3 regions of the Paenibacillus sp. FSL R7-0048 genome follow, and region 2 is predicted to be linked to each of the others. Evidence: riboswitches for the same ligand, from Rfam matches in the RefSeq annotation. Region 2 holds a riboswitch; each other region holds the start of a gene.
The links. A riboswitch is a leader RNA that binds a small molecule or an ion and turns the genes downstream of it on or off. The one in region 2 is predicted to bind cobalamin.

Region 1 (3,289 bases), 680 kb from region 2:
GGTGAACCGAGGCTCATTTATGCTCTCGAACATCAGCTTATCGGATTTGTCCTTGAAGCGATCGGCAATTTGAGTCCAGGCTGCATCATAACGCGCCAGCGTTTCATCGTGTTTTTCTTCCATATGGCTTACCCATAGCCAGGAATCATGATGGACATTAATCATGACATAAAGCTTGGCGTCCAGTGCCCAGCCGACAACTTCTTCCACACGGTCGAGGTAGGCCTTTTCTAGGGTATAGTCTGGTGCCGCACCCATGTGAGTATCCCAGGTCACAGGAATCCGAATGCTTTTATAGCCTTGAGCGGCGATCTTTTTAATAAGATCTTGGGTCACACGTGGATTGCCCCAGGAGGTTTCATCCTCACCTGTAGCATCTAAAGTATTGCCAAGGTTCCATCCGGGCTGCATTTCGTCTACATAGGATTGGATCTTACTCTTTGGCGCTGCCTTAGCTTGTTGCTCGTCCTTAGTTGCAGCTGCGGCCATGGATGAGAACAGAGAGAGCAGAAGAGCGGTGACAAGTGTCAATGATAAGAAGGATTTCTGGATTCGCGTAGTCATTGAATTCTCCTTTGTGAGATAAATTTAGGATGCTTGGACCTGGCTTTGACGCTGTACTCGGTGGTTAGATGAATACAAACACCTCCAGTTTTATTTTGTAAACGCTTTCTGAATATACCCTAACATAGAATACACTTAGCGAGTACCTTACTAATTTGTGGTAAATTCATATAAGAATTAGTGATTTAAATTAATTTACCCCACACTTGGATAAAGAAATTATTTGAATAACCCTACTCGTAGAAATTGGTTATTCAATAGGATTATCTCTAGCTGCCCGTTATACAAAAAAGAAATATAACATGACAAAAGCATATATATTAGATATGATGAAGCATGAAAATTTAAAATTAGAAATAGGTGCCAACTATGAATGTTGCGGAAGTACAATCATAGATTGGTTAAATGGAAAGCGGGTGTGAATCCCGCGCGGTCCCGCCGCTGTGAAAGAGGAGTCCTTGCAAAATGCCACTGGGAAACTGGGAAGGCAGCAAGGGTGATGATACTTGAGCCAGAATATCTGCCTTTTTCTGTTACACCATCAAACTCTACGATCGATAGAGAGGTGCTTGAATAGTGTTTGCCAGCTATTACTGTGGTTCACTATCTTAACCTCTTGACGTTTATGTTGAGTGGTTTTTTTGTGGTTATGAGAAAGTTTATTCTGTTTTTTATCATAGGTATGAAGGGAAGGGTTATGGAAAAATGAAGAAAAATAAGTTTTTAGCGTGGTTACTTATTGTAGCTGTATTTATTACGACATTCTCTACAAGTGTAATCCCGGCTCAAGCAGATGGAGCAAGCTCTACCCTTAAAGGGTATGTATCTGTATCCGTAGAGAAATTCACCTTAGGCCAAGGGTATATTAAGGAACCTATTAAAGTTCCGATTTATGAAGGCGATAATGGCGCATCTTTAATAACACGTGCGCTAGGTGATGGGAATTATAGATATTTAGGAAATATAGATAGTGGTTTTTATTTATCAGAAGTTAAAGATAGTGGCAGAAGCGAAGTCAATATTCCACAATATATTTTAGATATGATTTCAGCCGATGGGAATACAGTCAGCACTAAAGCAGACCCCGAGTGGTTAAGTCAGTTTGACTACACCTCCATGTCGGGTTGGATGTATGCAGTAAATAATGTGTTTCCTCCGTTTGGGATGACCGATTATAAGCCTCAAGACGGTGACATCATTCGAACTCAGTTCACCACTTATGGCTATGGTTCTGATCTTGGCGGCTGGGGGGAAATCCCAGTTCAACTTGCCAATAAGGATGCTTTAACTGCGGAAATCGCCGAGATTAACAGTGCCCCTAATAAAGAAACTATTTTGGACAGACCAGTAGTGCAATCGGCAGTTTATGAAGCCTATTCCGTGCTCGAAAACATGGCAAGCTCTCAAATAAGTGTAGATCATGCGCTTGTCGGTCTTAATAATGCATTAGACATAGAACCCCCTGTTATTACAGTAAGTGGCATACAAGATAAACAGGAAGTATCCAATAAAGAAATAAGCTTCAAAGTAGCTGTCACAGACAATGTATATAGTGACATTACTCCAGAAGTGAAGCTGAATGGAGTTACTTTATCACCTGCAAATGGGGAGTATAAAGCTACTCTGAATTCAGGCAGTAATGCAATTACTGTAACGGCTCTTGACGGAGCTGGAAACAAAACAAATGTAACTTATCAGGTTACTTACAAACTGGAAACTTCAGTTGCCGTCAAACAACAGTTAGATAAAAACCTTGCTTATATTTTAAATACTGTAAAGAATCCAACGTTTGGAACAGGCAGCGGAGAATGGTCGATCCTTTCTCTGGCCCGGGCGAACTATACAGTACCTAACGGTTATTACGATCTTTATTACAACAATGTAGCAACGAAAATAGCATCAATCATTAAAGAGGATGGAAAACTCGACGCCAATAAAAGCACAGAGAATTCCAGAGCAATATTAGGACTTACCTCTATCGGAAAAGATATCACAAATGTTGCGGGATATGATCTGAGAAAAGCACTCGCTGATTATCAATATATCCAAAAGCAAGGCAATAATGGTCCGATTTTTGCTCTGATTGCGCTAGATAGCCATAACTATGAGATTCCTGTAGTTGATGGAGTTACAGAACAGACCACAAGAGAAAAACTAGTTCAGTACATTTTAGATAAAGAGGTTAAAAAAGGTACAGCAGAAGCTGGTGGCTGGGAATTAGGCGTAACCAAAGCCGATGTCGATATGACTGCGATGGCGATGCAAGCTCTTGCACCTTATTATGCATCCCGTGATGATGTAAAAGCTGCCGTGGATCGGGCCATCCAATGGCTGTCCGATAACCAAAACAATCAAGGCGGATTTACAAGCTGGGGAAGCACTAGCAGCGAGAGTATCTCGCAGGTAATTGTAGCCTTAACTGGTGTAGGCGTAGATCCGCACACTGACGCTAGATTTGTTAAAAGTGGAAATTCGCTTATTGATGCATTACTTAGCTTTGCTGCACCTGAGGGTGGATTTAAGCATATCCTCACAGACAAAGTGGACAATATGGCGACGGACCAAGGTACGTATGCTCTTGTGTCCTATGATCGTCTGATCAATCATAGCAACCGTCTCTTTGATATGAATGATGTGCAACTGGAACAACCAGAAGAACCGGGGCCTGGGCAACCAGAGGGTCCGAAAGAACTTCCGTTACCTTCTGGGGAGAACCCGAAAGTTG
Region 2 (3,289 bases):
TGAAATTACACTCATTGATATCCTCGGTTCGGAAGCGGATGATGTCATTAAAGAAGTAGATCTGAAGATCGAAAAGAGTAAGATTTATCGTAACCTTGATATTCTGGATGACCGGGAAAAAGAAGTTGTCGTTGGGCGGTTTGGATTGGATACAGGTGGAGAAGAGCGGACACAGCGGGAGATTGCCAAGGAGTTGGGGATCTCGCGGAGTTATGTTTCGCGGATAGAGAAGAGGGCGCTCATGAAGTTGTATCATGAGTTTTATAAGGCGAAGCGGTAGGGTCTTCTAAGTTATGAAAAAATAGAATTCGATAGACAGTAGAGATTTGAAAAGCGACTTTTCTACGGAGAAGTTGTTTTTTTATCGTTAACATGATGGGGAATTTTTCCCTTTGCACTATGGATCATCCCATTGATTAGGAGAGGTTTGATGTTGTGTAGGTAGTCTGCGCAATCTCTACTGTGTCATCATACTGCTACTCCCCCTATTCCACTCTCTATCAATGGTGGAGTGATTTTTGTCTAGTTACTTGCCAATCTGTGATTGGTCCATCCCAAGCGAAGTGAATGACTGCGTTCGGTTTTGTTAAGGTGTGTGTAACTCATGGTTTCATTCTCCCACGCAATGGATGTGGTGGTAATTCCATTATACGAATCTTCCTTAGGTGTTTTTGTCTGTCGCACTTCATAATAATTCATGGTATATTATTCCTGTTAATATTTATGGTGATTGCATAGGAATATCCTATCTAGCTTAAAAGGGGAATGTTGGTGAAATTCCCACGCGGTCCCGCCACTGTGAACGCACATTAAAATTCCATCATTAACTGCTTAATGTTAATGGTGGGTTTTTTAATGAACTGCGAAGCCAGAATGCCTGCCATAAATATATCCAACGAATCCCACGAGGATGGGAAGGAGGTTTTTTTATGTCTATATTCAATAGTGAAACTCTTTTATAGAATTACTTTAATAAAGTACTTGTTACATTGGAAATAATGTTGTTAATAAATTATTAATGGTAAAGGTTCATTTGGAATGAAGTAATTATTAGTTAGTTTCATGTTGTCGATGTATAGATTTCGGACAAAAATAAAAAAAAGTTACGGTTTGATTAAATGAAAGTATCTTTCAATATCTAAGAATTTGTTGATTTTTTTATGAGCTGTTTGGTTTTACACGATCATTTGTATTGTCTGTTTAGTTATTTTGCTGGATCCGAAGTTTATTATCCCAGTCATCCTATCTAGTATCGTAGATAACAACTAATTAACTGGAACTATTTATTAAATGGGAGAGAAAAATAAATATGAAGAAATATTATTCGTTATTAATTATCTTATTTCTTTTAGTTATATCGATTAGTCAGTTATCTTTAGTGAGTGCGGATGGTGTAAATCAACAAAAGGAGTTAATTGCACCTGAGACACAAATAATAAGCATATTGGAGGATTCCTCGTTAAAGGTGAATTTAAAAAACATTATTAGAGAAGGGAATTTTTTTCATTTAATTAGATTAGTAGATTTTGATAGTAATAAGGTGATAAATATAAAGAAATCAATTGAGAGGGATCAACTGATAATTAGTCCACAAATTGAATTGAAAGATGGTCATGATTATACATTACATATTCCTCCTTACTCACTTGAGGATATAAATGGAGAAAAATTAAATGATAGCTACTTCCTGAAGTTTCAAATTGTTAGCAATGAGAGCGCTAAAAAAAAATTATTAATAGAATCTATATCTCAAAATAATAACTCCAAAATCATGTCTTTAAATGAAAGCGCAAAGAGTTTACCCTCTACTTTAACTCGGGGTGTTTTAGAACATGGGGAAATATATGCTGGTATAGATAAAAGTGGTTTTATAGAAAAAAATGGGAATCTATGGTTATGGGGAAGTAATGAAATGGGACAGTTGGGGGACTTTATTACTCCATCTAGCAATAAACCAGTTCAGTTGGCTGGAACCGATGTGGTGTCGATGAATAAAGGATTTACTGGTGGAACTTTTAGTTCATATGCTTTGAAAACTGACGGTACAGTGACGGCTTTCGGATTCAATTATTATGGTTTTTTGGGTTTGGGACCTGCTGGAGATCAGACTGATTTTGTTGTCTCTCCAACTCCAATTTCTGGATTATCAAATGTAAATAATATCAGTAGTAGATTTTACCATACCCTCGCTGTTAAATCTAACAGAACAGTGTGGGGATGGGGAGATAATCAACGAGGGCAAGTGGGAGTCGATAGATTAGAACTTATTACAACTCCGGAACAAATTAAAGGTGTTAACGGGGTTGGGAATCTTATGGATATTATTGCTGTTGATGTTGGTGAAATACATTCTATAGCACTTTCGTCAACTGGAACTGTTTATGTTTGGGGAGGCAATAATCATGGTCAGTTAGCAAATGGATCTCTTAATGATGAGAGTTTCCCTAGTAAAGTGCAAATGGGCTCCAGTAATGCTTCTTTGTTAACAGGAGTTAAAGCTATTAGTGCTGGGGACAATTTCAATTTGGTTTTAAAAGAAGATGGAACAGTATGGGGCTGGGGGCAAAATGATAAAGGGCAGCTTGGAGACGGTACTACAGTAGAACGGCGCTATCCAGTCCAAGTCAAGGGCCCAAACGGAGTTGGTTTATTAAATAATGTAATTGCTATTAGCGGTGGAAGTAATTATTCATTAGCACTAAAGTCAGATGGAACAGTATGGAGTTGGGGAGAGAATAGCATGGGCCAACTTGGAGATGGCACAACTTTAGGAAAACTTACTCCTACTCAAGTAAAAGCGATAGGCGGTAAGAGTTTTCTGAATGATGTAATAAAAATAGATGCTGGAAATTCGCATAGTATAGCACTTACTAGCTCTTCATTTATTACGTGGGGGAATAATACAGAGGGTCAATTAGGGAATGACTCATTAATTTCTTATTCAAATATTCCAGTAACAGTTCTACAACCTTCTATTAGACAGGATTACGAATATATTTATGATTCCGCTAATAGGTTAACAGCTATTATCATTCATAAAGGGAATATCAGCTACCGCCGTGACTTTGTATACGATAGTAATGGTAATTTACTATCTGCAATTACAAAGGAAATAAAGTAGCTGTATAATAGCGTTTCAAAATAATTAGTTTGAAAAGAAAAAATAGAATGTTTTTCGTGATGAGTAATCAAAATGATTTGTGGGGAACTAAATATTCTTTGTTACTCAATCGATGGTCCTCTCAATTTATAATAATAACACTGTTTTTGGAGCGTAGTGTTTTTTTAG
Region 3 (3,289 bases), 1.0 Mb from region 2:
TACATTCCGCCATACCGATGAAGCCAAGAGACAGACTGCCATGCTTCAGCAGATCGCCTACAGTGTCATCGGGTGCAAGATGTTCGCCGCCTTCCCAAACGCCTTCTCGCATCATGAAATCGGAAGCTTTAGCTTTTTGTGCGGTTTGGATGTGGAAGCGATGGAGAAGTCCTTCCAGCGCAATATCCATATAATGATTTAGATCTTCATAGAAGCCAGCTTCGTCTGCGACGGTACGTCTGCCTGTTACTGTGCCGTGTGCCAGACCTAGCCGAACCAGATTTAGTGTATTAAAGGAAAGGTTGCCCTTCCCAGAGCAATGATTACGCCCAAAACGGTCACCGAGCACTCGGGTTCGGCAGCCCATTGTAGCGAACTCCGTATCAGGATCACTTGAATCATAATACTGCAAGTTGAGCGGAGCGTCCAGATTAGCGAAGTTTGGATATAGTCTGCGCGCAGAACATTCAGCTGCTTTTAGGAACAGTTCATAGTTAGGATCGCCTTGCTGTTGATTGATTCCTTGCTTGCATTTGAAGATTTGAATCGGGAACACTGGTGTTTCTCCGCTGCCAAGTCCGTTCATAGTTGCGGTTAGCAGAGAACTGATCACAAGCTGACCTTCTGGTGAAGTACAAGTACCGTAGTTGATGCTGGTAAACGGTATTTGTCCACCGGATCGGCTGGACATGGTATTCAGATTATGTACCATACTTTCAGCCGCTTGCAGGGTTTCGATTTCGGTTTCCTTTAGTGCAAAACGGAACGCTCTTGGATATGACTCCGCCAGATCGGTCCGGCTCATCGTAATCTCGCCCAAAGATTCGTCAGCTTGTCCTTCTTCAAAATAATCCAGACCCTTGCGGAACAGCTTGGCGAAGGATTTGGTTACATAAGGTGCCAGATCGTAATCGAGTTTATTGGCGGATACACCACCATATTGAGCATTTTGCTGGGATTGGAAAATAATCGCTACCAGAGACATAGCTGTCATTATTGAGTTCGGAGGACGAACGCTGCCGTTGCCGGTATTGAAACCTTCACGGAGAAGTTTATCAAACGGGATAAAAATACAGTTCGTCGTTCCAATCGCGTATTGATCCAGATCATGCACATAGACGACATTGTCATCAATAGCCTGCACTAGCTGTGGCGGCATCGTAAAATTGCGGGCGTACCATTTTGAATATTCACTGCCGAACTTGCTCATTTTACCGGAGAAACTCTCTCCATTCAAATTGGCATTCTCGCGCAATAGGTCCATATCCCGACTGTCGATAATATCCCGGCCTAAATCAATGAGCTCTTCTAAAAGAACTTCCCGTGCATTTTCTACTCCATTAAATTGTCTCTCCAACAACGTCATTGTACAGCTCTCCTCTCAGTATAAAAGAAAAACATCTATCATCAAATCCATATATCCATAAGAAGTTGGACTGCTATAAGCAGTCGTATATTTGTTCAGATTACATAAAAAAAGCATCCCCTACCCGAGGATGGCAGAAAATGCCCGATGCGTTATGTAAATATCCACACGGATATTTGCAGAGGTCTCTACGTAGATGACCGCATGCGGACACCATCCCTGTTCCTCGCAGGCATCAATAGTTGGTGTCGTCGAAACAGGTAGGTCTCCTGGCTTCCGTGGGATCTCTCGGCGCCTTCCCAAGGGTGTTCCTAACCCTCAGTGGCATTTGCCGGGAGATGTGGATTCTCAAGCTTCCCAGAAGCTTAAGAAGGCCATCCGGTTACAGTGGCGGGACCGCAGCGGATTCTCACCGCGCTTCCCTATTAAGCTCTAAATCCGGTTAAGGATCAAAGCGCCTGTCTCCACTATATTTTGTTGTCGTTAGATAAAAATAACCCAAGATGTTGTGTTTGTAAACAGTTTTTTAGAAAACCCGCGCGGGGAGCGGGTTCTTTAAAAGTACTCCACAAATGATCCACAGGCTGTCCATAAGTAATCCACAATTGATCCACAGGGAGATGCAAAATGATTCATAAATTGTCCGAAAAGATGCCACAAAGAGTCCATAAATATAGTGCAGATGACCCTAGAATTTGCTCATGAGAAAATACTCTTAGCCCAAAGTCATATTTTGGAGTATTCAGAAGAAATAGAAGAGATAAGGGAGGATAATCTTGCTTAGTTTGTGACAGAGCGGTGGAATTGTTACAATGGAAGGAGACAGCTACTATAAAATTTCGAGGAGGTATTCTCATGCCTATTGCTGAAGTTACAGTTATTCCAATTGGAACAGGCAGTACCAGTCTTAGCAGCTATGTTGCGGATATGCAGCGGGTGCTGAAGACAGTAGAAGGGATTACTTATGAACTTACGTCTATGGGTACGATCATCGAAGGGCCTCTGCAACGCATTTTTGCCGCGGTAGAGGCTTTGCATGAGTCTCCTTTTGCCGCAGGTGCAGAACGTGTCTCTACCTCACTTAAAATAGACGACCGCCGCGATAAACCCTCTACTAGCCGTGGAAAGTTAGAGTCTGTGGAGCGTAAGCTACAGGTGGATTAGCAGTTTAGGAGGGCGGAAAACAGGGAGAAATAGGCTTGCGTTTCTGGCTGAAAGTTGTATAATATTTTTTGTTTGGCAGAAAAACAGCGTTAAGCTGGTGTAGCTCAGGGGTAGAGCAACGCACTCGTAATGCGTAGGCCGGGGGTTCAATTCCCTTCACCAGCATATCTAAGAATGGCGCAATGGCGCGGTTTTCCGGGATTCCGGGACCGTGCCATTTTTCGTTAAATCCCCCTGACTTCTTCCATTCTTCTACCCTTTATCCGAGTAAAGTGGGTGTCTCGTCAATTTTCTCCACTTCTTTTCGGGTTCCTAGAATAGAATCTCCGATACATCGGGGCACCGCTTCCTGCAGATTGGGGAGAACATGTGAATAAGTATCCAGAGTGATATTTATTGATGAATGGCCTAATCTTTCCTGAAGTCGAATATGATGGACAGCCAATGCCGTTCCCTGTTCTTCTGGAGAAACGTATCAAGGAAGATAAGACATGGCGCGAAATCGCTAATGAAAACGGTATGACTAGTGGTCACTGTCGAGCAGATGGAAGGTGTGGCGCAAGCTGACAGCAATCAGAATGAAGAATGGTGGAGGAGGAGCAGCATAAGCTGCTTTTCTCTTGCGGGGGCAGATCGGTTAGATGGTAATTACTATAAAAATAAAAAAGACACCACAAGGTGTCTTAGTACAGATACTTTTCGCTCGAATTTCACGAGCTCGTCAGTGAACTGAGTTCATAAGCAAGACTGGCTACGGCT

Region 1: another riboswitch for cobalamin. It lies ahead of NSQ91_RS03920 (S-layer homology domain-containing protein); the one in region 2 lies ahead of NSQ91_RS06890 (RCC1 domain-containing protein).
Region 3: another riboswitch for cobalamin. It lies ahead of NSQ91_RS02455 (anaerobic ribonucleoside triphosphate reductase); the one in region 2 lies ahead of NSQ91_RS06890 (RCC1 domain-containing protein).

Annotation. Positions count from the first base shown of each region.
Region 1 covers NZ_JBBORF010000001.1:900,899-904,187, forward strand. The annotation lists gene NSQ91_RS03915 (cellulase family glycosylhydrolase) at 1-564, opposite strand, end outside; cobalamin riboswitch at 906-1,106, shown strand; gene NSQ91_RS03920 (S-layer homology domain-containing protein) at 1,270-3,289, shown strand, end outside.
Region 2 covers NZ_JBBORF010000001.1:1,581,968-1,585,256, forward strand. The annotation lists gene sigK (RNA polymerase sporulation sigma factor SigK) at 1-280, shown strand, start outside; cobalamin riboswitch at 708-899, shown strand; gene NSQ91_RS06890 (RCC1 domain-containing protein) at 1,310-3,121, shown strand.
Region 3 covers NZ_JBBORF010000001.1:565,061-568,349, forward strand. The annotation lists gene NSQ91_RS02455 (anaerobic ribonucleoside triphosphate reductase) at 1-1,366, opposite strand, end outside; cobalamin riboswitch at 1,609-1,843, opposite strand; gene NSQ91_RS02460 (MTH1187 family thiamine-binding protein) at 2,222-2,530, shown strand; tRNA gene NSQ91_RS02465 (tRNA-Thr) at 2,624-2,695, shown strand; gene NSQ91_RS02470 (hypothetical protein) at 2,930-3,097, shown strand.